Regions from separate parts of the Cupriavidus sp. SS-3 genome, predicted to be linked through region 2. Evidence: riboswitches for the same ligand, from Rfam matches in the RefSeq annotation. Region 2 holds a riboswitch; the other holds the start of a gene.
What was found. A riboswitch is a leader RNA that binds a small molecule or an ion and turns the genes downstream of it on or off. The one in region 2 is predicted to bind glycine.
Positions count from the first base shown of each region.

Region 1: linked by a shared signal. The riboswitch ahead of gcvT (glycine cleavage system aminomethyltransferase GcvT) and the one ahead of U9J39_RS20015 (D-amino acid dehydrogenase) in region 2 are both predicted to bind glycine.

Region 1 covers NZ_JAYLVT010000016.1:42,919-57,585, forward strand. Annotated here, with positions in the region: gene U9J39_RS21620 (tetratricopeptide repeat protein) at 1-938, shown strand, start outside; gene U9J39_RS21625 (cation:proton antiporter) at 1,105-2,331, shown strand; gene U9J39_RS21630 (YbdK family carboxylate-amine ligase) at 2,331-3,446, shown strand; gene U9J39_RS21635 (YMGG-like glycine zipper-containing protein) at 3,477-3,968, opposite strand; gene U9J39_RS21640 (alpha/beta hydrolase) at 4,111-4,968, opposite strand; gene U9J39_RS21645 (OsmC family protein) at 4,988-5,461, opposite strand; gene U9J39_RS21650 (MBL fold metallo-hydrolase) at 5,491-6,228, opposite strand; gene U9J39_RS21655 (L-serine ammonia-lyase) at 6,284-7,660, opposite strand; gene gcvP (aminomethyl-transferring glycine dehydrogenase) at 7,812-10,742, opposite strand; gene gcvH (glycine cleavage system protein GcvH) at 10,840-11,220, opposite strand; gene gcvT (glycine cleavage system aminomethyltransferase GcvT) at 11,321-12,448, opposite strand; glycine riboswitch at 12,544-12,668, opposite strand; glycine riboswitch at 12,690-12,777, opposite strand; gene U9J39_RS21675 (glycine zipper 2TM domain-containing protein) at 12,853-13,080, opposite strand; gene U9J39_RS21680 (UvrD-helicase domain-containing protein) at 13,351-14,667, shown strand, end outside.
Region 2 covers NZ_JAYLVT010000013.1:34,480-49,146, reverse strand. Annotated here, with positions in the region: gene U9J39_RS20050 (Bug family tripartite tricarboxylate transporter substrate binding protein) at 1-32, shown strand, start outside; gene U9J39_RS20045 (MBL fold metallo-hydrolase) at 57-1,103, opposite strand; gene U9J39_RS20040 (porin) at 1,136-2,224, opposite strand; gene U9J39_RS20035 (DUF3597 domain-containing protein) at 2,539-3,015, shown strand; gene U9J39_RS20030 (hypothetical protein) at 3,059-3,568, opposite strand; gene U9J39_RS20025 (exo-alpha-sialidase) at 3,565-4,791, opposite strand; gene U9J39_RS20020 (TonB-dependent receptor) at 4,817-7,105, opposite strand; glycine riboswitch at 7,332-7,430, shown strand; glycine riboswitch at 7,431-7,549, shown strand; gene U9J39_RS20015 (D-amino acid dehydrogenase) at 7,565-8,875, shown strand; gene U9J39_RS20010 (DUF1484 family protein) at 9,262-9,447, shown strand; gene U9J39_RS20005 (ArsR/SmtB family transcription factor) at 9,751-10,086, shown strand; gene U9J39_RS20000 (ArsI/CadI family heavy metal resistance metalloenzyme) at 10,083-10,565, shown strand; gene U9J39_RS19995 (arsenate reductase ArsC) at 10,620-11,114, shown strand; gene arsB (ACR3 family arsenite efflux transporter) at 11,119-12,195, shown strand; gene arsC (arsenate reductase (glutaredoxin)) at 12,205-12,627, shown strand; gene arsH (arsenical resistance protein ArsH) at 12,624-13,388, shown strand; gene U9J39_RS19975 (MFS transporter) at 13,407-14,582, shown strand.

The DNA.
Region 1 (14,667 bases), on a different contig from region 2:
ACGCCGCCGGCCATGGCGGCAATGCCGACCCCCATCTCTATTCGCTGCTGTGCCGGCTGCTGGCGCGCAGCCTGCCGGCCGACGCCGCGCATGCCGACGAGCGCATCGCGCTGCACCGCCAGGGCATGGCCGCGAGCGAGTTCATCGAGCACTGGATCGACCTGCTCGATTGCCACGCCGACGCGGGCCAGCACCAGAAGGTGGCGGAACTGGCGGGCGAGGTGCTCAACCGCTATCCGCTCGAGCGCAACCCGGCCGACGTGACCTGGGCCTTCAGCCGCATGATCGCCGCCTGGAAGGCGCTCGGCGGCGCCGAGCCGACCGAGGCCGCGCGCGCCGCGATGGCGCACATGGATGCGCGCCTGGACGCGCTGCCGGTTGAAGCCCGCAGCGAGGCCGCGCATCCGATGGCGCATGCGCGTGCCTACTATGCCGCGCTGCTGCAGGCCCGCATGGCCGGCATGGACGAGCACGACCGCACCAATGCGCTGGCCGAGATCGAGGTGCAGCAGCGCCGCGCGCTGCTGGTGGAAGACGCCTGGCTGTACAACCGTTTCGGCCAGGTCTGGCGCGACCTGGGCGAGCCCGAGCGCGCGCTGCCGCTGTTCGAGCAGGCGGTGGCGCTGACCGAGGGCGATCCGCAGGACCAGGCCGGCCCGCGCGTGCAGCGCGGCCTGGTGCACAACGCCGCGGGCCGCCACGACGCCGCGCTGGCGGACTTCGTCGCGGCCTTCGCCGCGCGTGACGACTGGGATGCCGAGGTGTACCTGCGCGCGGTGCAGTCCGCACTCGGACAGGGCCAGCGTGAAGCCGCGCTGGGCTACTTCGACCAGGCGCGTGCCCGGGGTGCGGCGCAGGGCACAACGCGCACGCTGCACGGCCAGGTCGAGGCGGCGTTGAAGGCCACCCGCCCGGTGTGGAAGATGTGGGGCGTCTGAAACGTCTCTGGCGGCCCGCGAATCGGCTGAAGATGTAAGGTATGTAAAAAACGCCATCCGTAGATGGCGTTTTTTACGTGAAGATGACCGAAATAAGACGCGCGTTTGGTGCGGTGTCGGACAATCACTGACATGGATTGTGAAGTGCTTACATTACCATGTCGCCATGAATGGACTGAGCCAACTTTTTCCTAGCCTCCCGCTCGCGCCCGGCGGCCTCTTCTGGGTCGGACTGGCCCTGGTCGGCGCTGGCCTGGCGGGCGAGCTGAGCCGGCGCTGGCTGCGCTGCCCGCGCATCGTCGGCTATGCCGCGGCGGGGTTGTGCGCAGGCATGCTGGGCCGCAGCATCGTCGACGAGAACATGATCAACCAGACCCGTATCCTGATCGATATGGCGCTGGCACTGGCCTTGTTCGAACTCGGCCACCGGCTTTCGCTGACCTGGCTGCGCGCCAACCGCTGGCTGCTGCTGACCAGTGCCTTTGAAAGCCTGCTGACCTGGGGCCTGGTGGCGGCAGTGCTGCAGTGGATCGGCGCCTCGCCCGGCGTGGCCATACTTGCCGGGGGCATCGCGGTCAGCACCTCGCCCACCATCGTGCTGCAGCTCAAGAACGAGCTGCGCGCCGACGGGCAGGTCACCGAGCGTCTGCTGGCCATGGCCGCGCTCAACAGCATCTATGCCGCCGCCATCGTGCAGGTCGCCACCGGCTGGCTGCATTCGGAATACGGCAACCTGGGCGCGGCGCTGCTGCATCCGCTGTACCTGCTGGTGGGTTCGTGCCTGCTGGCCTGGGTGGTGGGAAAGCTCGGCCATGCCATCTACGACCGCATGTCGGCCGACGATCACTACAGCTTCCTGGTGCTGGTGGGCCTGGTGCTGTTCACGCTGGCGCTGACCCGGGTACTAAAATTGTCGATGCCGCTGACGCTGATGCTGGCCGGCGTGGTATTCAAGCACCAGGACAACCAGCCGCACGTGTGGCCGCCGCATTTCGGCAGCGCCGGCAGCCTGCTGATCATCGTCATGGTGGTGTCGCTGGGCCTGCCGCTGACGGCGCAGGACTGGGCCGTGGGCGGCGTCTACGCCATCGCGCTGGTGGTGCTGCGCCACGTCGCCAAGCTCGCCGGCGTGGTGTCGCTGGGGTCGTTCTCGGGACTGAGCCTGCGCCAGTGCATGGCGCTGGGAATGGCGCTGGCGCCGATGTCGGGCCTGGCCTACCTGCTGATGCATGACGTCGCGCGCCTCTACCCGGGCACCGGGCAGCCGCTGGCGGCGATCATCCTGTGCGCGCTGGCCATCGAACAACTTTTCGGCCCGGTGATCGCGGCGTGGGCGCTGCGCTACGCAGGCGAAGTCCGCGTCGATATCCGGGCCAATGGAGGAGGGCGCTGATGTCGCTCGAGCCGTTCAAGCAATCCGAGGCGCTGACGTTCGGCGTCGAGCTGGAGCTGCAGCTGGTCAACCGGCACGACTATGACCTGGCGCCGTTCGCGCCCGACCTGCTGCGCGCGCTCAAGGGCGCCCAGCATGCCGGCGACATCAAGCCCGAGATCAGCCCGTCGATGATCGAGATCAGCACGGGCATCTGCCACAGCTACCAGCAGGCGCTGGAAGAACTGACCGTGATGCGCGACCTGATGGTGGCGGCGTCGCACTCGCTGAACCTGGGCATTGCCGGCGGCGGCACGCATCCGTTCCAGCAATGGTCCGACCGCACCATCTCCGATTCGCCGCGCTACCAGTACATCTCCGAGCTCTACGGCTACCTCGCCAAGCAGTTCACCGTGTTCGGCCAGCACGTGCATATCGGCTGCCCCAGCGCCGACGAATCGCTGTTCCTGCTGCACGCCATCGGCCGCTATGTGCCGCACTTCGTCGCGCTGGCGGCGTCGTCGCCGTATGTGCAGGGTGTCGATACCGGCTTTGCCTCGGCACGGCTGAATTCGGTCGCGGCCTTTCCGATGAGCGGGCGCGCGCCGTTCCTGCTGACGTGGGATGCCTTCACCGCGTACTTCGAGAAGATGCGCAATACCGGCGTGATCGAGAGCATGAAGGACTTCTACTGGGATATCCGGCCCAAGCCGGAATTCGGCACCATCGAGGTCCGCGTGATGGACACGCCGCTGACGGTGCAGCGCGCCTGCGATATCGCCGCCTATATCCAGATGCTGGCGCGCTACCTGTTGCTGTCGCGCCCGTTCATGCCGCAGGAAGACGACTACCTGGTGTACACCTTCAACCGCTTCCAGGCCTGCCGCTTCGGGCTGGAAGGCGAATACGTGCACCCCAACGAACTGACCCGCATGCCGATCGCGGACCATATCCTGTCGATCTGCGACGCGCTGGTGCCGCATGCCGAGGCGCTCGGCTCGCTCGAGGCGCTGGCCAATATCCGCGCCCTGGCCGCGCGCCGCGACGGTGATGCCGAGTGGCTGCGCCAGGTCGACGCGGAGGCGCGCAGCCAGCGCGAGACGGTGCGCAAGGCGTGTGACCAGTGGGCTGCCTGAGTGGGCGCGCCCGTTGAACGCGCCGCTGCCTTACTGGACGCTGTAGCCTCGTCCCTGCATGCAGGCGCCCCAGGCCTGGTAGTACGAGCCCATCGCCTGGCTGGTATTGGCCGCCGCCTGCTGGTTGGCGGCATTCGCCTGGCGGCGTGACTGGCGGTGCGCCATGCCGCCGGCGACCGTACCCGTTGCAGCGCCGATTGCCGCACCCTTGCCGGCGTCGCCCGCAATCGCGCCCGCCACGGCCCCGGCAGCAGCGCCGCCTGCCGCACCCCGCACGCGCTGGCCGCTTTGCGCCTGGGCCGGCGGCGGCGCGTTGGCGGCCTGGGCAGGATCAACGCCGGTCTGCTGCTTGGCCCAGCTGTAGCACGCGCCGTCGTCGCTGGCCTGCTGCTGCTGGCTCTGGCCCTTGGCCGGATAGGCGACGGGCTTGCTCTGCGCCGTGGCCTGGAACGGCGCCAGCGCGAGGGCCGCGGCCAGCGCGCCGAGGGCGAGATACGGCTTGCGATGCTGGCGTTGCTTCATGATCGTGTTCCCCCGCAGTTGTCGGCCACGCAATGCTGGACGCGCCGCCCGGTGCGCGCGCGGCAAGCCGTTCCGTGTTCTCTGAAGGCCAGTATTTGCGGCCCGCAGGGCTAAGTCAAATCAGTGTTTTGGCGGCGCGATGTTATTTGTTTGTGGTGGGTGGCGGCGCCAGCAGGAACGCGGTGGCCTGCTGCCACCAGGCCAGGTCGACATGCCCGGTCCAGTCGTTGTGGCCGGCGCCGTCGATCACCGCCAGCCGCCGGGGTTCGCCCAGCGACGCATAGAGCGCCTCGCCGAAGCGCGCCGGCACGATGGTGTCGCGTTGCGCCACCGCCACCATCACCGGGCGGCCAAAGCCGGCCAGGCTGGCGACGCTGTCGTAGCGGTCGCGCAGCACCCAGCCGGCCGGCAGCCAGGGATAGTGATGCGAGGCCAGGTGCGCCAGCTTGTCCCACGGCGTGATCAGCAGCACGCCGGCAACGCTGTCGCGCTGGCGCGCGGCCGCCGCCGCCGCTACGCCAGCTCCCAGCGATTCGCCGATCAGCAGCAGAGGGCCGTCGAACTGGCGCCGCGCCAGCGCAATCGACTGTTCCGCGTCGGCGACGAAGCTGCGTTCGCCCAGGGTGCCCGGGCGCGGCCCGTATCCCGGGTACTCGGCCAGGATCACGCGCACGCCCAGCGGCGCCAGCGCGCTGGCGTAGTAGTCGCGATGCCCGGCATGTCCGGCGTTGCCGTGGAACACCATCGCGGTGGCGCGCACCGGCCCGCGCGGCTCGGCCACCAGTCCGCGGAAGTCGTCCGGACCCGGCCACGCGCGCAGCCCGGGCGAAACCATGTCGTCGACCGAAGCGCGTTCGGGGAAATAAAGGAAGTGATCCTGCAGCATGGCGATCGCGGCTAGCCCCGCCAGCGCCGCGGCCAGCCAGCGCCACAGGCGCGCCCTCGCCGTCCGTGGCAGCGCCGACGGTGCGGGCGCGCCGGGCAGCACGCTGGCAGGCATGGCCGTGTGCCTGGGGCGGTCAGGCGCCGGCGTACACCGGCTCGCAGCGCACCTCGGTCCTGACCGAGTTGGCGATAAAGCAGGCCTCGTGCGCGGCGTGGTGCAGGGCGTCGAGCTGGTCGCGCGTGGGCTCGGCCTCGCCGCCAAACGTGACTTGCGGGCGCAGCGTCACCACGGTCATCGCCATGCGCCCGTCGGCGTTCTTTTCCATCACACCGGTGGCCGCGTCCAGGTAGCGGTCGACCACCAAGCGCTGCCTGGCTGCGAGCGACAGGAACCACAGCATGTGGCAGCTCGACAGCGAGGCGATGAACATCTCTTCCGGGTCGACCGCGCTGGCGTCGGACATCGGCAGCGGCACCACATGCGGCGACGACGAGCCCGGGACTTCGGCGCCGCCGTCGAAGCGCAGCACGTGCCGGCGGCTGTAGCGGTTGCCGGCGAAATCCTGTCCGTCGCGTTGCCACAGGACTTCAGCGGTATAGGTGGACATGCAGGGACTCCTGAGGTTGGGGAGGGAATTCAGGCGCCGTGCGGCACGCTTTCGCCGTCGCGCAGGCCCAGGCGCTGGTTGGCCGGCACCGCGACATCGATCAGCCTGGGGCGCGGCAGGTTCAGGTTGCGCATCATCTCGATGAACTGCTCGCGCGTGCGGCCGGCGACGCGGCTGTTGTGCGCGCGTTCATGGCCGATGGTGGACACGGTGCGGCCCTTGTAGTCGTGGGCCGGATAGACCAGCGTGTCGTCGGGCAGCGCGAACAGCTTGCGGGTCAGGCTGTCGTACAGCGTGCCGGCGTCGCCGGACTGGAAATCGGTGCGGCCGCAACCGTCGATCAGCAGCGCGTCGCCGGTGAAGATGCGGCGCACGATGCCGTCGGCGCCGGCCTCTTCCCACAGGTAGCTCATGCTGCCGGCGGTGTGCCCGGGCGTATGGATGGCGCGCAGCACCTGCTTGCCGAAGGCGACGGTGTCGCCGTCGATCAGCTGCTTGTGCGCGGGCTTGATGTCGCAGCCGGACGGCGCCGCGGTATGCGCGCCGGTCTGCAGGGCCAGGTGGCCGGCCGAGGTGATGTGGTCGGCATGGGCGTGGGTCTCGATCACCCAAGCCAGGCGCGCGCCGGTTTCCTGCAGCAGCTTCAGGTCGCGCTCGAACTGGTGGTCGACCGGATCGATCAGCAGCGCGTCCCCGGTAGCGGCGTCGATCAGCAGGTAGGTGAAGGTGGACGAGGTCTCGTCGAACAGCTGGTGGAAGGTCTGCATGGCCGTCCTCTTGTTGTTTGGCCGGGGAACGCCGCCATGATACGCCGCACCGGCGCTAGCACTCCACGATATTCACCGCCAGCCCGCCGCGCGCCGTCTCCTTGTATTTCGTCTTCATGTCGGCGCCGGTCTCGCGCATGGTCTTGATCACCGAATCGAGCGATACATAGTGCGTGCCGTCGCCGCGCAGCGCCATGCGCGCCGCGTTGACCGCCTTGACCGACGCCATCGCATTGCGCTCGATGCACGGAATCTGCACCAGCCCGCCGACCGGGTCGCAGGTCAGGCCGAGGTTGTGCTCCATGCCGATCTCGGCCGCGTTCTCCACCTGCGCCGGGCTGCCGCCGAGTACCGCGGCAAGCGCGCCGGCCGCCATCGAGCAGGCCACGCCGACCTCGCCCTGGCAGCCGACTTCGGCACCGGAGATCGATGCGTTGAGCTTGTACAGCAGACCGATCGCGCCCGCAGTCAGAAGGAAGTCGACCACGCCCTGCTGGTTCGCGCCCGGCACGAAGCGGTCGTAGTAGTGCAGCACGGCAGGAATGATGCCGGCCGCGCCGTTGGTCGGCGCGGTCACCACGCGACCGCCCGCCGCGTTTTCTTCATTGACCGCGATGGCGTACAGGTTGACCCAGTCCATCACCGAGAGCGGATCCGACAGCGTGCGTTCGGCGCGCTCGGTCAGGCTGCGGAACAACTCGGGCGCGCGCCGCTTGACCTTGAACGGCCCCGGCAGTTCGCCATCGGTGCGGCAGCCGCGCGCGACGCAGGCCTGCATCACGTCCCAGATATGCAGCAGGCCGTCGACGACTTCCTGCTCGCTGCGCCAAGTCAGTTCGTTCTCCAGCATCAGCCGCGCAATGCTCTTGCCGCTGTCCCGCGCCATCTGCAGCATGTCCTTGCCGCTGCGGAACGGGTGCGGCAGCTGCTGCGCGGCGTTGAGCACCTGGGTGTTGGGCGCACCCGCGGTGACCACGAAGCCGCCGCCCACCGACAGGTAGCGCGCTTCGCGCAGGCTCGCGCCGCCGCTGTCGAAGGCATGGAACTTCATGCCGTTGGGATGCTCGGCCAGGGCCTCGCGGCGGTAGAACGCGATGTGCTCCTTCTCGACAAAGGGCACGATATGGCGGCCCAGCAGCGACAGCTCGCGCGACTTGCGCAACGCGGCGAGTCGGGTGTCGATGGAATCGGGATCGATGGTGTCGGGCGACTCGCCCATCAGGCCGAGGATCACGCCCTTGTCGGTGCCGTGCCCCTTGCCGGTGGCGCCGAGCGAGCCGTACAGCTCGACCCGCACGCTGGCCACCTGCGGCAGCAGGCCGTCGCGCTCAAGCCCCTGCGCGAACATCAGGGCCGCGCGCATCGGGCCCACGGTATGCGAGCTCGACGGGCCGATGCCCACCTTGAACAGATCGAATACGCTGACTGCCACGGATTGTCTCCAGCAACGGGATGGTCTTGCAGAGGCTCTTTTTCAGGCGGTCGAAGTACGGCAACGGACACCGCCGCCGGCGGGCCCTTCATCTTGAGCATAGTGCGACGGCCGTGCCACCGCCGAGGCGATGGCACGGCCCGGGGGTGCGTCAGTCGACCACGTAGTCGCTGACCGGCACGCAGCTGCAGAACAGGTTGCGGTCGCCATACACGTTGTCGGCACGGCCGACCGGCGGCCAGTACTTCTGCGTGCGCAGCGACGCCACCGGATAGGCGGCTTCCTCGCGCGTGTACTTGTGGGTCCACTCGTTGGCGGTCACCACCGCGGCAGTGTGCGGCGCGTGCTTGAGCGGGTTGTCCTCGCGGTCGAAAGTACCGTCGGCGACGCGGCCGATTTCCTGGCGGATCGCGATCATCGCGTCGATGAAGCGGTCCAGCTCATGCAGCGCTTCGGATTCGGTCGGCTCGATCATCAGCGTGCCCGGCACCGGGAAGCTCATGGTCGGCGCGTGGAAGCCGTAGTCCATCAGGCGCTTGGCCACGTCTTCGTTGCTGATGCCGGTTTCCTTCTGCAGCGGGCGCACGTCCAGGATGCACTCGTGCGCGACCAGGTCGTGCTGGCCTGTGTACAGCACCGGGTAGTAGGGTGCCAGGCGCTTGGCCACGTAGTTGGCCGCCAGGATGGCGTTCTCGGTGGCGGCGGTCAGGCCGGCCGAACCCATCATCGCGATATACATCCACGAGATCGGCAGGATGCTGGCCGAGCCGAACGGTGCCGCCGACACGCCGCCGATGCCGCGGTCGTCGCGGCGGTAGCCGACGCTGTCCTGGTTGGGCAGGAAATCCGCCAGGTGCGCGCCGACCGCAACCGGGCCAACGCCCGGGCCACCGCCGCCATGCGGGATGCAGAAAGTTTTGTGCAGGTTCAGGTGCGACACGTCGCCGCCGAACTGGCCCGGCGCGGCGGTGCCGACCATCGCGTTCATGTTGGCGCCGTCGACATAGACCTGGCCGCCGTGCTGGTGCACGATCTCGCAGATCTGCTGCACGCCCTGCTCGAACACGCCGTGCGTGGACGGGTAGGTGATCATGATCGCAGCCAGGTTCTTGCTGTGCTGCTCGGCCTTCTTCGCCAGGTCTTCCAGGTCGACGTTGCCGTTCTCGTCGCAGGCTACCACCACCACCTTCATCCCGGCCATCTGCGCCGACGCCGGGTTGGTGCCGTGCGCCGACGACGGGATCAGGCAGATGTCGCGATGGCTTTCGCCGCGGCTGGCGTGATACGCATGGATGATCAGCAGGCCCGCGTACTCGCCCTGCGAGCCGGCGTTGGGCTGCAGGCTGACCGCGGCGTAGCCGGTGGCGGCGCACAGCATGGCCTCGAGCTGGTCGATCATCTCGCGGTAGCCCACGGTCTGGTCCAGCGGCGCGAACGGGTGGATCTGGCTGAACTCGGGCCAGGTCACCGGGATCATCTCGCTGGTGGCGTTCAGCTTCATCGTGCACGAGCCCAGCGGGATCATGGTGCGGTCCAGCGCCAGGTCCTTGTCGGCCAGCATGCGCAGGTAGCGCAGCATCTCGTGCTCGGCGTGGTGCGTGTTGAACACCGGGTGGGTCAGGTACTCGCTGGCGCGCGCCAGTTCGGCCGGGAAGGCGTCATGGGTGGCGGCTTCGAGCTTGTCGAAATCGAGGCCCGCCGGCAGCGGCTTGCCCTGCGTGAAGATTTCCCACAGCGCCACCACGTCGTCGCGCGTGGCGGTCTCGTCCAGCGAGATACCGACGCGCGTGGCGCCGGCATGGCGCAGGTTGATGCCGCGCGCGGTGGCGGCGGCATGGATGGCTTCGGTGTTGAAGCCGGTTTCCAGCGTCAGCGTGTCGAAGAAGGTCGCGTTGGTGCGGACAAAGCCAAGCTGCTCCAGGCCGGCGGCAAGCGTCGCGGCCAGGCGATGCACGCGCTGCGCGATGCGCTTCAGGCCCTGCGGGCCGTGATACACGGCGTACATCGATGCCATCACCGCCAGCAGCACCTGCGCGGTACAGATGTTGGAGGTGGCCTTCTCGCGGCGGATATGCTGCTCGCGCGTCTGCAGCGCCAGGCGATACGCCTTGTTGCCCTGCGCGTCGACGGTCACGCCCACCAGGCGGCCCGGCATCGAGCGCTTGAACGCATCCTTCACCGCCATGTAGCCGGCGTGCGGGCCGCCAAAGCCCAGCGGCACGCCGAAGCGCTGCGAGTTGCCCACGGCCACGTCGGCACCCCATTCGCCCGGCGCGGCAATCAGCGTCAGCGCCAGCAGGTCGGCGGCGGCCACCACCAGGCCGCCGGCGGCGTGCACCGCGTCGGCGATGGCGCGATAGTCATTGATGTCGCCGTTCACGCCCGGGTACTGCAGCAGCACGCCGAACGCGCTCGCGGCAGCGGCGTCGGCGGCGGGGCCGACCTTGACTTCGATGCCCAGCGGCAGCGCGCGCGTGCGTACCACTTCCAGCGTCTGCGGCAGCACGTCGTCGGCGACGAAGAAGATATTGGAGTCGTGCTTGTTCACGCGCTGCAGCAGCGTCATCGCTTCGGCGGCGGCGGTGCCTTCGTCCAGCATCGACGCGTTGGCGATGTCCAGCCCGGTCAGGTCGGTCACCATCTGCTGGAAGTTCAGCATCGCTTCCAGGCGGCCTTGCGAGATTTCCGGCTGGTAGGGCGTGTAGGCGGTGTACCAGGCGGGGTTTTCGAAGATATTGCGCAGGATGACGCCGGGTGTGATGGTGTTGAAGTAGCCCTGGCCGATGAAGCTCTTCAGCACCTTGTTCTTGCCCGCCAGCGCGCGCAGCTTCGCCAGCGCGGCCTCTTCGCTCAGCGGCTCGGTGAACTCGCCCATCGGCATGCCGTCGCGTCGGCGGATGGCGGCGGGGATGACGGCGTCGATCAGCGCGGCGCGGCTCTCGTAGCCGAGCACCTTCAGCATGTGCTGCTGTTCGGGGCTATCGGGGCCGATATGGCGGGCGGCGAAGGCGTCGCGCGCCTCCAGTTCGGCCAGCGTGGGCCGGTTTGCTTGGGCGGCGTTCATGGGCAGCGGGGCGTTCATGGGCAAGAACCTCGTGGAGGGCGCGGCGGCAGGTGGTCAGCCGTGCCGCGGCGCCGCGAATGCGGTATGCCGGTCCCGGAGGGGGACCGGCGGGCGATCAGGCGCCGACGCTGGCCTTGTAGGCGTCGGCCGACATCAGGCCGTTGACGTCGTCGCCATTGGCCGGCTTGAGCTTGAACAGCCACGCGTCGAAGGCGTTGGCGTTGACGCTTTCCGGCGCCGCGGTGGCGGCCTCGTTGACGGCGATCACTTCGCCGGCCACGGGCGCGTAGATGTCGGAAGCGGCCTTCACCGACTCGACCACGGCCAGCGCGTCGCCGGCACCGACCGACTTGCCCACTTCGGGCAGCTCCAGGAAGACGATGTCGCCCAGCGCGTCCTGTGCGTGGTCGGTAATGCCGATGGTGAGCGTGCCGTCGGCTTCGACGCGCACCCACTCATGCGACTCGGTGTACTTGAGGTCAGCGGGGAAATTCATGAAGGTTCTCCGGATTCAGATCTGTTTCTTGTTGGGTGATGCCTGCCCGGCAACGCTGCCGGCAGGCGAGGGCGACCGTTGGGTGAGCGGGGCTGTCCCCTTAGCTCACGAGTGCCTTGCCATGACGCACAAACGGCAGTTTAACCACAGTCGCGTTGAGTTTGCGGTCGCGGATCTCCACCTGCACGGTGTCGCCCACGTTCACGCCCTGCGGCAGTCGCGCGAAGGCGATCGATTGCGACAGCGAAGGGCTGAAGGTGCCGCTGGTGATTTCACCGTCACCGGCGGGGGTGATGACTTTCTGGTGGGCGCGCAGCACGCCGCCCTTGTCCCGCAGGATCAGGCCGAGGAACTGCTGGCGCGAACCCGCCGCGGTCAGTGCCGCCTTGCCGGTGAAGTCGCGCTCGCTCTGCAGGTCGACGGTCCACGCCAGGCCCGCGTCCAGCGGCGAGACCTTGATGTCCATGTCCTGGCCGTACAAATTCATGCCGGCTTCCAGGCGCAGCGTGTCGCGTGCGCCCAGGCCGGCCGGGCGCACGCCCGCGGCATTCAGTTTTTCCCACAGGCCGGCGACGCTTGCGGCCGGCACCACCAGCTCGAAGCCGTCCTCGCCGGTGTAGCCGGTGCGCGCCACCATCACTTCGCCGAGGTCGGGATCCTGCACGACCACGGCATTGAACGGCTTGAGTGCGTCGGAAGGCTGGGTCGACGGGAAGGTGCTCCACACCTTGGCGCGGGCGTTGGGTCCCTGCACCGCGACGATCGCCAGCGGCTGCACGCCCTCGGGCGCGACGTCCGTGCGGCGCGGGGTGATGGTCACGCCGCTGCCGGTGGCGTCGTTGCGGGCGCGGATCCAGTCGATATCGCCGACCGCGGTGCCGGCGTTGACCACCAGGCGGAAACGGTCCTCGGCGAAGAAATAGACGATCAGGTCGTCGATGACGCCGCCGTTCTCGTCCAGCATGCAGGAATAGAGCGCCTTGCCGGGGGACTGCAGCTTGTCGACGTTGTTGGCCAGCAGGCCGCGCAGGAAGCTGCGGGTATTCGGGCCGGCGAGATCGACCACGCACATGTGCGAGACGTCGAACATGCCGGCATCGTTGCGCACGGCATGGTGCTCCTCGATCTGCGAGCCATAGTTGACCGGCATGTCCCAGCCGCCGAAGTCGACCATGCGGGCGCCGAGGGCGCGGTGGATAGCGTTGAGGGGCGTGGCATGGAGCGTCATGGAATCCTCGGGGGCAGTCTCGGTTGGCGAAAACAAAAAAGGGCCATCCGCCGCAACGATCGCTACGCCAATATGGCGAGCAATCCGCTGCGGCGGATGACCCCTCTGTCCTCGATACCTGAGAGATTACGAGGCGGATCCCGTGGACCCAATCCTCGCGCGCCCCTTCGGTGGGCACGCTCGCCACGAATGACGGGTGCCGCTCTCCAGAGTGCGGCATGCATTGTGTGCATGTTGCATGCCGATCCGACCGGTCCGTGGTGCCTGAGAGTTTTCGGGTGATACCCCTTCGGCGGCGCAGGCGATGCGCGCTCTCCCGGTTGGATGCGCGCAATGTACGGGAGGCCCCGGCCTTTGTCAAACCACGGCAAGGGCCCGTACCCGCCGCTGCGCGCCGGGGCTGCTTACTTCTTCTTGTCGTCGGTGACAACGTTGCCGATGACGCCGCCCACGGCCGCGCCGCCCAGCGTACCCAGCGCGCTGCCGTCGGTCAGGACGGCGCCGCCGACCGCGCCGGCACCGGCGCCGATGGCGGTGTTACGTTGTTTCGGGGTCATGTCCGCGCAACCGGCAAAGGCCGCGACCGTCATGCCGATCAGGGTCACCTTGGTCAAAGTTTGCAGGGTTTTCATTGTTGGCTCCGATGTGATGATTCGTGCATGCCCGAGCGATCCGGCGGACCGGGGGACACACTGATTAGAGTGTCGCGTTATGTCATTGGCTCCGGTCTTTACGAAGTGTTACGCCAGTGACACGGCCTGGCCCACCCTCGCGGCTTGCGCTGACTGACCCGCCGCGGCGAGCGTGTTAACATCGGCAGCTTTGCCGCAGGCCCGGGTGACGGGATGCCGGCAAATCCGCTCTTTCCCGCGATTCCGCTGCCGCCCCCGACACCTGCCCGCATGACCCATGGCCTGAACCCCGCCCAATCCGAAGCCGTCCGCTACCTGGACGGGCCTTGCCTGGTGCTGGCCGGCGCGGGCTCCGGCAAGACCCGGGTGATCACGCAGAAGATCGCGCATCTGATCGAGGACAAGGGCTTCGAGCCGCGCCATATCGCCGCCGTCACATTTACCAACAAGGCGGCCAAGGAGATGCAGGAGCGCATCGCCAAGCTGATGGAGGGCAAGACCACGCGCGAGGGCAAGCGCATTCCGCTCAAGCAGCTGACGGTCTGCACCTTCCACTCGCTGGGCGTGCAGATCCTGCGCATGGAAGCCGAGCACGTGGGCCTGAAGCCGCAGTTCTCGATCATGGATTCGGACGACTGCTTCGGCCTGATCCAGGAGCAACTGGGCACCACCGACAAGAAGCTGATCCGCGGCGTGCAGAGCACGATCTCGCTGTGGAAGAACGGCATGGTCGACCCCGAGGCCGCGATCGCGCAGGCTGCCAATGCCGACGAGCACCAGGCCGCGCTGGTCTACCGCAACTACGTCGCCACGCTGAACGCCTACCAGGCGGTGGATTTCGACGACCTGATCCGCCTGCCGGCGGAACTGTTCGCGCGCAACGAGGCGGTACAGCTGAAGTGGCAGAACCGGCTGCGCTACTTCCTGGTCGACGAGTACCAGGACACCAACGCCTGCCAGTACCAGCTGCTCAAGCTGCTGGCGGGTGGCTCGCACCTGCGCGCACCGGCCTTCACCGCGGTGGGCGACGACGACCAGGCCATCTACGGCTGGCGCGGCGCCACGCTGGATAACCTGCGCGGCCTGCAGACCGACTTCCCCAACCTGAAGGTGATCAAGCTGGAGCAGAACTACCGCTCCACCGTGCGCATCCTGGAAGCGGCCAACGCGGTCATCGCCAACAATCCCAAGCTGTTCGACAAGAAGCTGTGGAGCGAGCACGGCATGGGCGATCCCATCGCCATCCACCCGATGAACGACGAGGAGCACGAGGCCGAGTCGGTGGTGTTCCGCCTGTCGGCGCACAAGTTCGAGCGCCGCGCGCAGTTCCGCGACTACGCCATCCTTTACCGTGGCAACCACCAGGCGCGGCTGTTCGAGCAGATCCTGCGGCGCGAGCGCATTCCCTATGTGCTGTCGGGTGGCCAGAGCTTCTTCGACAAGGCCGAGATCAAGGACATCTGCGCCTACCTGCGCCTGATCGCCAATCCCGACGACGATCCCGCCTTTATCCGCGCGATCACCACGCCGCGCCGCGGCGTCGGCAACACTACGCTCGAAGTGCTGGGCACGTTTGCCGGGCAGGCC
Region 2 (14,667 bases):
TCATTGCGCGGGCTGGAATCAAGCCGGACTGATATCGGCCAACGCCGTCCGGCGGCTCATGGCTTTTCCTGCCACACCGCGATGCCGCCCGAGGTCCCGGTGCGGCCATCCAGGCCGATCTCCATGCGGGTCAGGTCTTCGCCAACCAGCAATCCACCGGCATAGGTCTTGCGGACCCGCTCGACGATCTGCCCGACGGTGGCATCGCCGTTCAGGCCGATGTGGCTGAACACGGCCAGTTTCGGCGCCGCGGCCTGGAACACGCGCGCGGCGTCCTCGGGCGAGGACAGGTGGTCGTAGATGGCGCGGTACGCAGGGTTGGAAGCGAGCAGCGCATCCGGGATCAGCGTGACGCAATGCACCAGCACGTCCGCGTTCCTGGCCTGCGCCACCACGGCGGGGCTGAAGCGGGTATCGCCCGACAGCACCACCGAACGGCCGCGATAGTCGATGCGGTAGCCGTACGACGGGCGGATGTGGTCGCCGTGGTCGTTCTCGAAGGCGGTCACGCGCACGCCGTCCTTCTCGTAGACAACGCCGGGGGCGACGTCGTGCGCGTCGATGGTGATGCCGGTCAGCGCGCTGCCTTCATCCTTGTGGCGGATCGCAATATCGGCGGCAAAGGCCTGGCGCAGGCCGTCCGCCAGCGCGCGCGTGCCCGCCGGGCCGTACAGCGCCATGGGCCGGTCGCGGCGGCCGTAGGGCGGGCGCAGCCAGCCGGTCAGCCACAGGTCGGGCAGGCCCACCAGGTGGTCGGAATGGAAATGCGTGAGGAAATGCGCATCGACGCTGCCCAGCGGAATCCGCAGCTGCCACAGGCGCACCGATACGTTACGGCCGAAATCGAAGACCAGTTTCTGGCCACCGGCCTCCACCAGCGTGCTGTAGCCGGCGCGAGCTGGCGACGGCACCGGCGTGCCCGTGCCCAGCAGCGTCACACGGAAGTGGTCGGCGCCCTCGGCGCCGCCAGCGTGGGGGGCGGCCGTCGCAGCGGCTGCGGCACCGGTAGCCACCGGTGCCGTGGCGGGCGCGGCGGCGGCGAGCGCCGCAGCGCAGGTCATGACGATGCCGGTCAGCACCGACAGCAAGCGGGATGGTTTCATCGTTCTACCTCTTGAAGGAATGCCGCAACGGCTCAGAAGATCTGCTTGATGCCAAGCATGACGCCGGCCTGGTTGCCGCCGGGTACGGGATTGCCGCCGGGGCTGCCGCCGCTGACCGACAGCGCCGACTGGCCGCGATTGTCGATATAGCCTGCGGTGGCATAGATGGAGGTGCGTTTCGAGAACGCATAGGTGCCGCGGATCGCGCCAAGCCAGGCTCCGTTCGCGCTGTGGCGGTAGCTCAGGTAATAGATTTCGCCGGCAAGGTTGAACGCGGGCGTGAGGTCACGGGACACCCCCGCGAACCACAGATCGCTGCGCGGCGTGGCGCTCGCCTGGTTGTTGCGCGACAGCAGCCCCAGGCCCAGCTTGGTCCGCTGCAGCAGCAGGTAGCCGCCCAGCGAGAAGCGATCGTCTTTCAGGCTGCTGCGGGTCAGGCCGCCAAAGGCGCCGGGGCCGCCGCGCAGCGAATCGTAGGCGGCGCTCACGCCCCACCAGTCGGTCTCGTACATCAGCATGGCCGACCATTCGCGGCAGGCGCGTGCATCCGCGGGATTCTCGCCCGCGCAGTTGGTGCCGGCCGGTCCGGGGCCGGCATTGACGGCATCGCGACCCAGGCTGTACGTCGCGCCGACCGTGACGCCGCCGAACTTGCCCTTGTACGACACCGCGTTGTCGGCGCGCGTGTTGGGGATATAGCTGTCGATCGAGCCCACGCCATAGACATTGGAGGTCAGGATGTCGGTATCGAGCCTGGCCCAGAACAGCATGGTGTACTGGCGCCCAAACCCGAGCTGTCCCCACGGGCCGCTCAGCCCGACGAAGGCCTGCCGCCCGAACAGGCGCGCGCCCTGGTTCGACACCCCGGAGTCGGGCGCAAACCCCGATTCGAGCACGAACACGCTCTTCAGCCCGTTGCCAAGGTCCTCAGTGCCGCGCAGTCCCCAACGCGACGGCACGGTCGCCGCCAACGACGGCTGGCGCACCAGGGTACTGCCCGCCGCGCCAACGTGGTTCAGCATTTCCACGCCCGTATCGATGACGCCGTAGAGGGCCACTGACTGCGCCGCCGCCGCCATTGGCATGGCGGCGATCAGTGCGGCCGCGATGCGTATTTTCATGTTGCCTCCTCCTGGCCGGGCCGAGTTGCCGCGGATTTGCCCGACCTGTGCATGTTCATATTTGAACATCTGTTTCTTTATTGAACCAACAGGCGCGAATCATATCGCTGTCTGCAGCGCAGGCGGAGTGGGGAAACTACCAACCGGGGGAAACGCGGTATGTGGCTGAAGGCGGATCGGTGGCGCGCACGCCGGTCCCGCTACACGCACCATTTACAAACCGTGCCCCTTGCACGGGTTACGGCAACGCGCCGCGACGATGGCCCGGAACCTGCAAGGGCTTGCTGCCCCGATTCACCCTTCAGGAGCCCGCCATGAGCATCTTCAAGGACATCCTCAACAAGCTGCTGGGCAAGGACAAGCCCGCGGCCACCACCACGGCGACCACCGCCAGCACTCCACCCGCGGCCGGAACGCCGACTTCAGCAGGCGCGCCGGCCGGCACTGCGCCAGCCGCCGGCACTGGCGCAGCGCCCGCGGGCAACGTCCAGGGCACCACCGGTGCGCCGGCCGGGGCCCAGGCCACGCCGCTGTCGGGCGTCGATGTCGAGGCCATCATGGACCGGATGGCGCAGCAGAGCGGGCAGACGCTGAACTGGCGCACCTCCATCGTCGATACGATGAAGGCGCTCGGGATCGACAGCAGCCTGGAACACCGCAAGGAACTGGCGCGCGAGCTGCACTACACCGGCGACATGAACGATTCCGCGGCGATGAACGTGTGGCTGCACAAGCGCCTGATGCAGGAGCTGGCCGCCAACGGCGGCAAGCTGCCGAAGGAACTGTCCTGAGCGATGACGTGAAAGGCGGCGCCGTGCTGGCGCCGCGGCAGGCTCAGCCCGCGATGCCGGCCCAGCGCAGGTGCCGCGCCCAGTCGGCTTCGCTGATCACGCCGGACACGCCCTGCCGCTGGCCATCGGCGCGATAGAAGTAGGTGCGCGGCATTTCGCCCATCCAGTCCGGATCGACCGCATAGCGCAGCCGCTCCTGCGGCTCGTGCCCGAACACCCACGCATTGCGCGCGAGCCGGACGCGTTCGAGCGTCTTTTGCACCTGCGGCGAGGCCTCGGCACTGTCCGTGGCCAGCGTAACCACGCGCAGTCCGGGATGCTGCGCACGCAGCTTGCCGAGGGCGTCGAAGTTGCGCTTGCAATAGACGCAATCCAGCGACCACACCACCAGCACGAAGGGCTTGCCCTGCTGGCTGGCGGCGATGCGCGCGGCATTGGCGGATTCGAACACGGCGACCCGGTCGGCGGCATTGGCGGTGCCGAGCATCAGCGCGCACGCGGTAACCGCGGCAGCAGCGGCGGCAGTGAGCAGTTGGCGGCGCGATCGCATCATGCGCCCTCCTGCCCGAGCGCGAAGACCTGGAAGCCCTCGGCCTCGGTGCGCCATAGCACGTAGGCGCGGCCGGCGTGCTGCAGCAGGTGCGGCTGGTCGGAATCGCGCTCGGTGCCGGCCAGCTTGCGCGTCTGCCAGGTCTTGCCGCCATCGTGCGACAGCATGGCGGACAGCCGCGTCTGCTGGCCGTCGAACGACTTCCACACCACCGCGATGTCGTGGTCGTTCAGCGCGACGATATCGGCATGCTGTGCGCGCGGGTCATCGAGCGCGCGTTGCGCCTGCAGCTTGCCGTCGCGCCAGCGCCCCACCGACACCGTCGGCTTGCCGTCGCGCATGCTGAACCAGACCATGTGCACCGTGCCGTCCGGCGCCACCGAAGCGCCGGGGCCGTGGTGCGGGCACGCGTCGATGCGCCAGTCGTCGAAGCTGGCGCGCTGCATCGGCGTGGCCTTGCCGTCGGCGCCCAGCAGCGCCAGCGCGTGGTCGCGCGCATTGGGCGGGAACACGTGGCGCCACAGCGCCAGCATCCTGCCGTCGGGCGTGGGCGTCAGCGCGATGCGGCAGCATTCGCACGACTGGTCGGCGATCTTGTAGTCGCCCTGGAAGGTCTTGCCGTGATCGGCCGACACCGCGTAGTAGATCGCGGCACCGGCATACGGCTGCTTGCGCGCCTCGGCGGCGGCCACGTCGCGCTTGTCGATCCAGCTGACGAAGACGCGCCCGGCGGGGTCCACCGCAAGGGCGTCGAAGCGGTGCGCGATCTGGTCGCGGTTGGCATGCACCGTCAGCGGCTCGGCAAAGGTCTTGCCGCCGTCGGTGGAGCGCGCAAAGCGGATAAAGCCGGTCCACGGCCTGGGCAGCGGCTGGGTCCAGGTGATGTAGACCTGGCCGTCGGGCCCCGTGGCCACCTTGGGGCGGCTTTCATGATCGGCGGCGACCGGCTCCGGCGTGGCGTTGACATGCCGCGCCGCGCTGAAGCTGCGACCATAGTCCGTCGACGACCGCACGGCGACATGCTGGCCATCCTTGTAGGCAATCCACAGCCTGCCGTCGCGGTCGAAGGCCGCGCCGGTGCCGAGTTCGCTCATTTTCGCCCTGGCCTGGCCGCCGTGGCCGGCGTGGCCGCCGTGCGCCTGCGCGGCCGCGGTGGCCGACGCCAGCGTGGCGCAGGCCACCAGTCCCGCAGCGATCAGGCGGAAAGCGCGGCGGGCGCCTGGCATGGTGGAGGTCAGCGTGTTCACGTGCTCAGAAGGAAAGTTTCGCCTCGGCGTAGAACGTCCGGCCCGGATACGGGTGGTAGACGTAATAGCGCTGGTCGGTGAGGTTGTCGATGCCAAGCCCGAGCCGCACATTGCGCGCGGGCTTGTACGTCACCTTGACGTCGAAGGTCAGGAAGCTGCTGGTGCCGCCGAAGGTGTCGGGGTTGTGGTCCGAATTGTCGAGCGTATTGTACTGCCGGCCCGAATAGGTCATCGCCAGCGTGCCGGCCCACGCCGGCGTGAAGCGATAGGTGCCCACCAGGTTGGCGCGCCACTTCGGGATGCGATAGAAGTACTTGCCCACCGAGGCCGGGTTGTTGGCGTTCTCCAGCGTCTTCGAATGGTTGTAGGCGCCGCTGGCCGAGAGGTCGAAGCCGCTCACCAGCACGTCGCGCCCGTCGTAGGCCAGCTCGATGCCGCGCGTGCGCACCCGGTCGACATTCTGAAAGCTGGTGACGGTGGGGAACACCGTGGTGTTGGTCTGGCTGACCAGCGCCTCGCGGATATCGTCCTCGTACAGCGAGACCCGGAAATTCGACGCCTCCACCGTGCGCTCGAAGGTCAGGTCCTTCGAGAACGATCGTTCCGGCCGCAGGTTGGGATCGTTGTTGATCAGCGCGGTGCCGGTGATGCGGCCCTGGAACAGCTCGCTGACGGTCGGGTAGCGATAGGCCTGGCCCAGCGACAGCCGGCCCAGCCAGTCCTGCCCGAACGCCTTCTCCAGCGCCAGCTTGGGCGACCAGTTGGATTCGCTGCGCACCGGATAGCCGATATCCACGCCAGGCTGGCTGCGGCTGCCGTCATAGGCGCGCCAGTGCTCGTAGCGCACGCCGGGAATCAGCTTCCAGTCCTCGGCAAAGTACCAGGCGTCCTGCGCGTAGAGCGCCTGGGTCTCGGTCTTGCCGGTAAAGGCATTGTTGAACGCGGTGATGGTGGCCGCGCGCCAGTCCGAGGTGTTGTAGGTGGTGTTGCTCAGCCGGTAGTTGTCATAGTGGTAGCCGAACGTGACCCAGTGCCCGCCCTGCAGGCGCTCGGGGCGGTAGTCGGCCTTCAGGTCGAGCGTGCGCCAGCCGGTGCCGTCGCCATAAGTCACCGTGCCCGGTCCGTTGCCGACGGCGTTGGCGCTGCGGCTCACGTCCTTGCTGACGTCGAACAGCGACGCCACCCCGGAAAAATTCCACCCCGTCTGGTTGCGCGTGCGCAGCGACAGCCCGTAGAGCCAGCGCGCGTCCTCGCCATTGCCGGGCGCAAAGGCATTGGCCGGAATCACGTACTGGGAGCCGCCGATATTCACCGGGCCGCTGGACACCACGTTGCCGCTGGCGTCGCGCAAGTAGCTGCCGGTGGCGTTGGAGCGGTCCTGCTGCCAGTAGGCAGCGGTGAACTGCGCCTGCAGCGTGCTGGTGATGTCGTAGCCGAGCTTGAGCTTGAGCTGGTCCTGCACCGTGTGCGTAACGCCCTCGCTGTTCACGCCCATCACCACGCGGTCGCGCCCGCTCTGGTCCTGGTCGAAAAAGGCCCCGGAAACCGGCGTGTCCGCCGCGCCCGCGGGCCGCGTCGAGCGCGACGCGGTGTAGAAGCTCAGCGGCTGGCTCTTGCTGTCCTGCCGGTCCACGCTGACCAGCCACGAGAGCGCGCCGACGCGGTCGCCCACATAGGCGTTGGCATGCACGCCGTTGAAGTTATCGTGGGTGCCGTACAGGCCGAAGCGCTGCGTGAACAGCTGCACGCTGGCATCGCCCTCGAACTTCTCCGGCGTGCGCGTGGTGATCAGCACCGTCGCGCCCAGCGAATTGCCGGGATACAGCGCCGAATACGGGCCGTACAGCACGTCCATGCGCTCGATCTCGGCGGCATTGACCAGCGACCAGCGCGGCGGGAAGCTGAAGTCCGAGCCCAGCAGGTTGGACAGCAGCAGCCCGTCCGCATAGACCAGCCCGCGTGCCGACTGGCGCGAACTGGTGCTGCGCACCGAGATGATCGAATTCATATCGCCGATAAAGCGCTTGCGCACGGCGAGGTTGGGCGCGTACTTGAGCGCGTCCTCGGTATTGACCACGTTGAAGTCGGCCATGCGCGTGCTGCTGATGCCATACGCCGGCGCCGGCGTGTTGGGCGGGATCGCCGGCGTCTCGCCGCGTTCGGGGCGGGCCGATACCACCACCTCCTGCAGCGGCGCGGGCGCCTCCACGCCTGCCTCCACCCCTTGGGCGGCGGCCACGGCGGGGCCCATCAGCACTGCCGAAACGGCCAGTGCAATGCGGTGTTTCTTCACTGAATGCCTTGTTGTCGTCGTTGTGGGCTCGCCGCGACGCCTGCGCAGCATCAGGCGCTCCTCCCGGACGTCCTCGATAGCGAGCGCTGACATTTTATGGGGCCGGAAGCCATCGGCCGATGCGACATAGCGACGCGGCTAGCGCGCCATATCCGCATGCATCCGTGTTAACCCGCATATCCAATACGGGGCCTTGTCACTACATTGCCCCGACTGGCGTCAAGCCAGCGTGATGCAGGGAGAGACTGTCGCGGCGCCCGCCGCGCATGGCGCCGAAGGAGCAACCGCCCCGGAAACTCTCAGGCAAAAGGACCGGCATCACCCGTCAGTGCACTCTGAAGAATGCCGGACGCCATCGTCCGCCCGGCATACCGAAGGAGCAAGCGCGCCCGCCCCCGCGGCAAGGCGTCGTGAATCTCTCAGGTCCAGAACAGAGGGGGCGTCCTACACGCATGTCGCGTGCGGACTCCCACCCTTCGACGTTCCTGGATCCTGCAGATCATGAAGACAATCGCTGTCATCGGCGGTGGCATCACCGGTGTCACCACCGCCTACGCGCTGGCGCGGCGCGGATTCTCCGTCACGCTGTTCGAACGGCATCGCTATGCCGCCATGGAAACCTCGTTCGCCAACGGCGGGCAGCTCTCCGCATCCAACGCCGAGGTCTGGACCCACTGGTCCACCATCGTCAAGGGGATGAAGTGGATGCTGCGCAAGGATGCGCCGCTGCTGGTCAATCCCCGGCCCAGCTGGCACAAGCTGTCGTGGTTCGCCGAGTTCATCGCGTCGATTCCCCACTACCGCCGCAACACCATCGAGACCGCGCGCCTGGCCATCGCCGCGCGCGAGCACCTGTTTGCCTGGGCGGCGCAGGAAGGCATCGATTTCGACCTGAAGAAGGAAGGCATTCTCCATATCTACCGTGACAAAGCCGGCTTCGAGCATGCCGGCCGCGTCTCCGCGCTGCTGGCGCAAGGCGGGCTCGAGCGGCGCGCGGTGACCCCGCAGGAGATGCGCGCGATCGAGCCGATGCTGGCGGGTTCCTACTACGGCGGCTACTTCACCGAAAGCGATTCGACCGGCGACATCCACAAGTTCACCAGCGGCCTGGCCGCCGCCGCTGCCCGCCTGGGCGTGCGCTGCCGGTACGGCCAGGACGTGCGCGCGGTGAAGACGGACGGAAGGCATGCCACCGTCACCGTGCAGGACGGCGCGGACAGCGCCAGCTCTACCTTCGACGGTGCCGTGATCTGCGCAGGCACCGCCAGCCGCGCCCTGGCGGCAGGGCTGGGCGACCGCGTCAACATCTATCCGGTCAAGGGCTATTCGATCACGGTCAACCTGACCGACGAAGCCAGCCGCGCCGCTGCGCCGACGGTCAGCCTGCTCGACGACGAAACCAAGCTGGTCACCAGCCGCCTCGGCGACGACCGCTTCCGCGTCGCCGGCACCGCCGAGTTCAACGGCACCAACCGCGATATCCGCGCCGACCGCATCCGCCCGCTGGTGGACTGGGTGCAGCAGTGCTTCCCCGGCGTCAGCACGCGCAGCGTGGTGCCATGGGCCGGGCTGCGGCCGATGCTGCCCGACATGCTGCCGCGCGTGGGCCGCGGCCGCTCCGCCTGCATCTTCTACAACACCGGCCATGGGCATTTGGGGTGGACCTTGTCGGCGGTGACGGCGGACATGGTGGCGGGGGTTGTGGACCAGGCAATGGGGAGTGCGCCGGCGATGGTGCCTGGCGCGGTTTTGGCGCCGGTGCGGGCGTGAGGCGGCGGAGGCAAAGGGCTTAGCACGCAAGCGCATTTTCAAGAGTCAGCGATTTCTGAATCCGTTGCCCGGATTCAAACTTCGCGCGCCCCTGGAAATGCGACATCTCTCATCGATTCCCCGGTACCGACAGGAAATACTGGTGGCGTCATCGGACCACCGATGATCGGGTGTGGAAAGCCCGGATGTATAAGGTGGACAGGCGTTGCGCTTGTAGCGGGCAACGCCTGTGTGTTCGCACGAACCAAGCCGGCTCCCTGGCGGGCCGGGCGAGGCAGCCGCAAGGCTGGCCGGTTCCCCACCTTTGACCGGTCTTTCCACCCTCGCCGTCTGGCCCGCCGCCCTCATGTGGAAATGAGTGGCGCGCCTTTACTAGTGGGGAACTTATGGCAACGATCGATGAAATCACAAACGACTGTCTTCAGCAGGTTCGCGCAGGAATTGAAGGGGTTCTCGTACTGCTGGATCACGAAAGCGAAAGTTCGGACGGCTGCTTCAGTGCGCTGTGTCTGCTTGGCATGGTGAAGATGCAGCTGGATGGGCTGATGGTTGAGCGAGAGCGGTTGCAATAGTGGCTGACGGGTGTGACAGTGAGTTTGGGATGTCACACCCTTGTTCTGCGGGAAGCACCTTGAAACACCGCCTGCAAACCGGCCCTCATTGATCCTGAACGATCACGCTTTGACAGGCTCTCTTTAGTCGTTAAGCGTCAGTTCGGTTACTGATTCTGACGATAGCGCAGTCGTATGTTCGGTGGCCAAAGACCGGCCACACGCAGCTACAGCTGAAATGGGGCGGCGAAGCCACACACTCACTGTGCCTTCGTCACAAAAGTTTCACTTCACACACTTCCATTATTCGACTATCGTCGAAAAATGGAAACCGATCACGCCCTTGACGCGCTTGCCGCGCTCGCCCATTCGATACGTTTGTCCGTGTTCCGGCTGCTCGTGCAGGCCGGGCCTGGCGGCCTTCCCGCGGGCCGGATAGCCGAGCTGATGGAAATGCCGGCGTCATCCCTCTCCTTCCACCTGAAGGAGTTGCACCGTGCCGGCTTGTTATCCAGCAGGCAGGACGGACGCTCGATCATCTACATGGCCCATTTCGAGACCATGAACGCACTGCTCGGCTACCTCACGGAGAACTGCTGCAGCGGCAATCCGTGCTCCCCTGTGTCCCAATGTTTCGTCGCCTCGGAGCCCAAATCATGAAGCGCTTCCACGTGCACGTCAGCGTCACCGACCTGTCTGCGAGCATTCGCTACTACTCAGCCCTCTTCGCGGCCGAGCCCACGGTCGTAAAAGAGGACTATGCGAAGTGGATGCTGGAGGATCCGCGCGTGAACTTCGCCATTTCGGCCCGCGGCGCGGAGACCGGCGTCGACCACCTCGGGTTTCAGACAGACGACGCGGCCGAGCTGGCCGAACTGAAGCAGCGGGCCGAAGCGGCCGACATGGCGTTGCTCGACGAAGGCGAGACCACCTGCTGCTACGCGAAGAGCGAGAAGTATTGGGTCACGGATCCGCAAGGCATCGCGTGGGAGCACTTTCATACCCTGGGTAATGTGCCGGTGTACGGCGAATCCCGAAAAATCGATGCTGCGGGCCAGGAATCGGCCTGTTGCGCCCCCCGCACTCCGAAGGGCAAGCCGATCGGCGTCGCGGTCAACTCCACGCCGTCCTGCTGCTAAGGGTGCGTCCTCACACGCAATCCGATCCGCACTTCAATAATCTCGTAGCGCCCCATGACCACCAACGTACTGATTCTGTGCACCCACAACTCTGCCCGCAGTGTGCTGAGCGAGGGCATGTTGAACCATCTGGCCCGGCAGTCGGGCCGCGATGTGCGCGCCTATAGCGCCGGGAGCTCGCCAAGCGGGCGCATCAATCCATTCGCCCTCGAGGTGCTTGGCAATGCTGGCGTCGACGTCGGCGACTTCCGCAGCAAGAGCTGGGATGAATTTGTCGGCGAGAATGCTCCTGAGATGCGGGTGGTCATCACGGTGTGCGACAGTGCCGCCGAAGAGGAGTGCCCGTATTGGCCGGGCAGCCCGGTCAAGGTGCATTGGGGCTACCCTGATCCGTCGAACACGGAAGGCGGCGACGAAAAGAAGCGGCAGGCATTCGAGTTGACACGTCAGGCCATCGGCTACCGCATGCTGCAATTGCTGCTGCTTCCGATCGAAGACATGAGCAATGCCGAACTTCAAGAGACGCTGCAGCGTCTGGCCCGGAGCTGAAACCATGAGCAGCCAGAACGTTGCCACCTCGAGCGTGACCACCTCCAAGCCGGCCATCGGATTCTTCGAGCGGTATCTGACGGTGTGGGTTGCGCTGTGCATTGTCGCCGGCATCACGCTGGGGCAGATGTTGCCTGAGGTCTTTCACGCCATCGGCCGCATGGAGTATGCCCAGGTCAACCTTCCCGTCGGCATCCTGATCTGGGTCATGATCATCCCGATGCTGATCAAGATCGACTTCAGCGCACTGGGACAGGTGAAATCGCACTGGCGTGGCATCGGCGTGACCTTGTTCATCAACTGGGCAGTCAAGCCATTCTCGATGGCGCTGCTCGGATGGATCTTTGTCCGCCACCTCTTTGCGCCGTTTCTGCCTGCCGACCAACTCGACAGCTATGTGGCCGGGCTCATCCTTCTGGCCGCCGCGCCATGCACCGCCATGGTCTTTGTGTGGAGCCAGTTGTGCAAGGGCGACCCGTACTTCACGCTGTCTCAGGTGGCCCTGAACGACGCCATCATGGTGGTCGCCTTTGCACCGGTGGTGGCGCTGTTGCTGGGCCTGTCTTCCATCACCGTGCCGTGGGATACCTTGCTTACCTCGGTTGCGCTCTACATCGTTGTGCCCGTCATCATTTCGCAATTGCTGCGCAAGATGCTTCTCGGCCGCGGCGTGGCCCACTTCCAGCGCGTCGTACACCACCTGGGGCCGTACTCGATTACGGCGCTGCTCCTGACCCTGATCCTGCTGTTTGCGTTCCAGGGCAAGGCGATCATCGATCAGCCGCTGGTGATCGCGTTGCTGGCGGTGCCGATCCTGATCCAGGTGTTCTTCAACTCAGGACTCGCTTACCTTCTGAACCGCAAGCTCGGCGTTGCCCACTGCGTAGCGGGCCCGTCGAGCCTGATCGGTGCCAGCAACTTCTTTGAGCTTGCAGTCGCCACCGCAATCAGCTTGTTTGGTTTCCAGTCGGGAGCGGCGCTGGCCACGGTGGTGGGCGTACTCATCGAGGTGCCGGTCATGCTGCTTGTCGTTGGCATCGTCAACCGGTCTCAGTCGTGGTACGAGGCCAAGGCCAACTAAGGAAAACGCATGTCGGTAACGATCTACCATAACCCGGCGTGCGGCACCTCGCGCAACACGCTGGCCATGATCCGCAATACGGGTATCGAGCCGAATGTCATCGAATATCTGAATACGCCGCCTGACCGGCAGACCTTGCAGCAGATGATCCGCGATGCTGGCCTCACGGTTCGCGAGGCCATCCGGGAGAAGGGTACGCCCTACGCCGAACTGGGCCTGTCCGACCCGGCGCTGACCGATGAGCAGTTGCTCGATGCAATGCTGGCCCATCCGATCCTGATCAACCGGCCCTTTGTCGTCACTGAGCTTGGCGTGCGGCTGTGCCGGCCATCGGAAATCGTGCTCGACATCCTGCCCTCGCCCCAGCAAGGTGCCTTTACCAAGGAAGATGGCGAAGCCGTCATCGACGCGCAAGGACGGAGGATCAAATGACCATGGATCTGCCCAATGTCGTCCCGGCCGTGCTCGATACACCGGACCTGGCCAAGCTGCAACCGTCTCGCCTCAGCACGCATCCGCCGCGCATCCTGCTGCTCTATGGCTCACTGCGCGAAACGTCTTATAGCCGCCTGCTGGTGCAGGAAGCCGAGCGCATCCTGCAACATTTCGGCGCGCAGACTCGCGTCTTCGATCCGCGTGACCTGCCGGTGTGCGACAGTGTTCCGGCGGATCATCCCAAAGTGGTTGAACTGCGCAAGCTCTCGGAGTGGTCGGAAGGTCAGGTGTGGTGCAGTCCCGAGCGGCACGGCACGCTGACCGCGGTTTTCAAGAACCAGATCGACTGGCTGCCTCTGGAAATCGGAGCCATCCGACCGACTCAGGGTCGCACGCTCGCCGTGATGCAGGTTTGCGGCGGCTCGCAGTCGTTCAACGCGGTCAACGCGCTACGCGTGCTGGGGCGCTGGATGCGCATGGTGACGATTCCGAACCAGTCGTCGGTAGCCAAGGCGTACCAGGAGTTCGATGCCAGCGGCCGCATGAAGCCGTCCTCTTACTATGACCGCGTGGTCGACGTGATGGAAGAACTTTACAAGTTCACGCTGCTGGTGCGCGACCGCAGCGACTACCTGACCGATCGCTACAGCGAGCGCAAGGAAGCGGCGCCGGCGAACGTCACCGCGCTCGCCGCGGCAGCCATGAGCCATGAGCGGGACGCGCAGGTCAGCGATACGGATAGCGGCGAAGTCGAATAACAAGCCAACGGGATGGCCATGGAGCCAACGACCAGTGTGATCGCCAGATTGGGGGTTGCCCAGACGCTGGCATGGGGCTCCACCTACTATCTTCCGGCCATGCTGGCTACGTCCATGGCCCGCGACCTTGGCGTAGCACCGGCCACGATCTTCGCGGCGTTCAGCACCGCGCTCATCGTGTCGGCGCTGATCGGCCCCGCTGCGGGCAGGATGATCGACCGCACTGGGGGGCGCCAGGTGTTGGTTGCCACGAGCCTCATATTTGCCTCCGGCCTGGCGGGCCTTGGCTTCGCACAAGGCGTCATTGGCCTCTTCGCAGCATGGCTGATCCTCGGTATCGGAATGGGCGCGGGCCTGTACGAAGCTGCCTTTGCTACGCTCGTCGCGCTGTTCGGTAATCGTTCTCGCGGCGCGATCACCGGCATCACCCTGATCGCTGGCTTTGCCAGTACGGTAGGCTGGCCCCTGTCGACCTTCATGGAGTCGCACATCGGATGGCGCGGCGCCTGTCTTGCCTGGGCCGCGCTTCATCTGTCCCTCGGGTTGGCGCTCAATCTCAGCATGCCCCGCGGTACGGCAACTGAGCCGCCACCGGCCAAAACCGCATCGTCGCCGGCTGCTGGCGAGCGTGCGACATCTCAGCGGCTTGCCTCGTTTGCACTCGCCTTTGTCTTCGCCGCGACCTGGTTCATCAGTACCGCCATGGCGGCACACCTGCCGCGATTGCTACAGGCAGGCGGCGCGACACTGGCCACTGCTGTGATGGTCGGTGCCCTGATCGGGCCCGCCCAAGTGGGTGCCCGGATACTGGAGTTCGGCCTCCTACGCAAGATCCATCCACTCCTTTCCGCCCGGATCGCCGCTGCCCTTCACCCTGCCGGTGCCATCGCGTTCGGCGTTGCCGGAGCGCCTGCCGCGGCGCTGTTTGGGGTGCTGCATGGCGCGGGCAACGGCATCCTCACCATCGCCAAGGGCACTCTGCCGCTCGTTATCTTCGGTCCCCATGGCTATGGTCACCGGCAAGGCATTCTGATGGTGCCCGCGCGGGTGGCCCAGGCCCTTGCACCATGGCTCTTCGGCATCTGCCTGGATGCTTTCGGCGCCAAGGCGCTTTGGCTTTCATCAAGTCTTGGCGTCGCTGCGATCATGATGCTCATGTTCATCCGACAGGTCAGTGAACCAGCGGGCCGATAGGGCATGGGGATCGGCTCCTGCCACGCCCGAAATCCCAACCCACGCTGGCTCACCTGCATTTCGATGTATGCCCACTTTCAGGAGT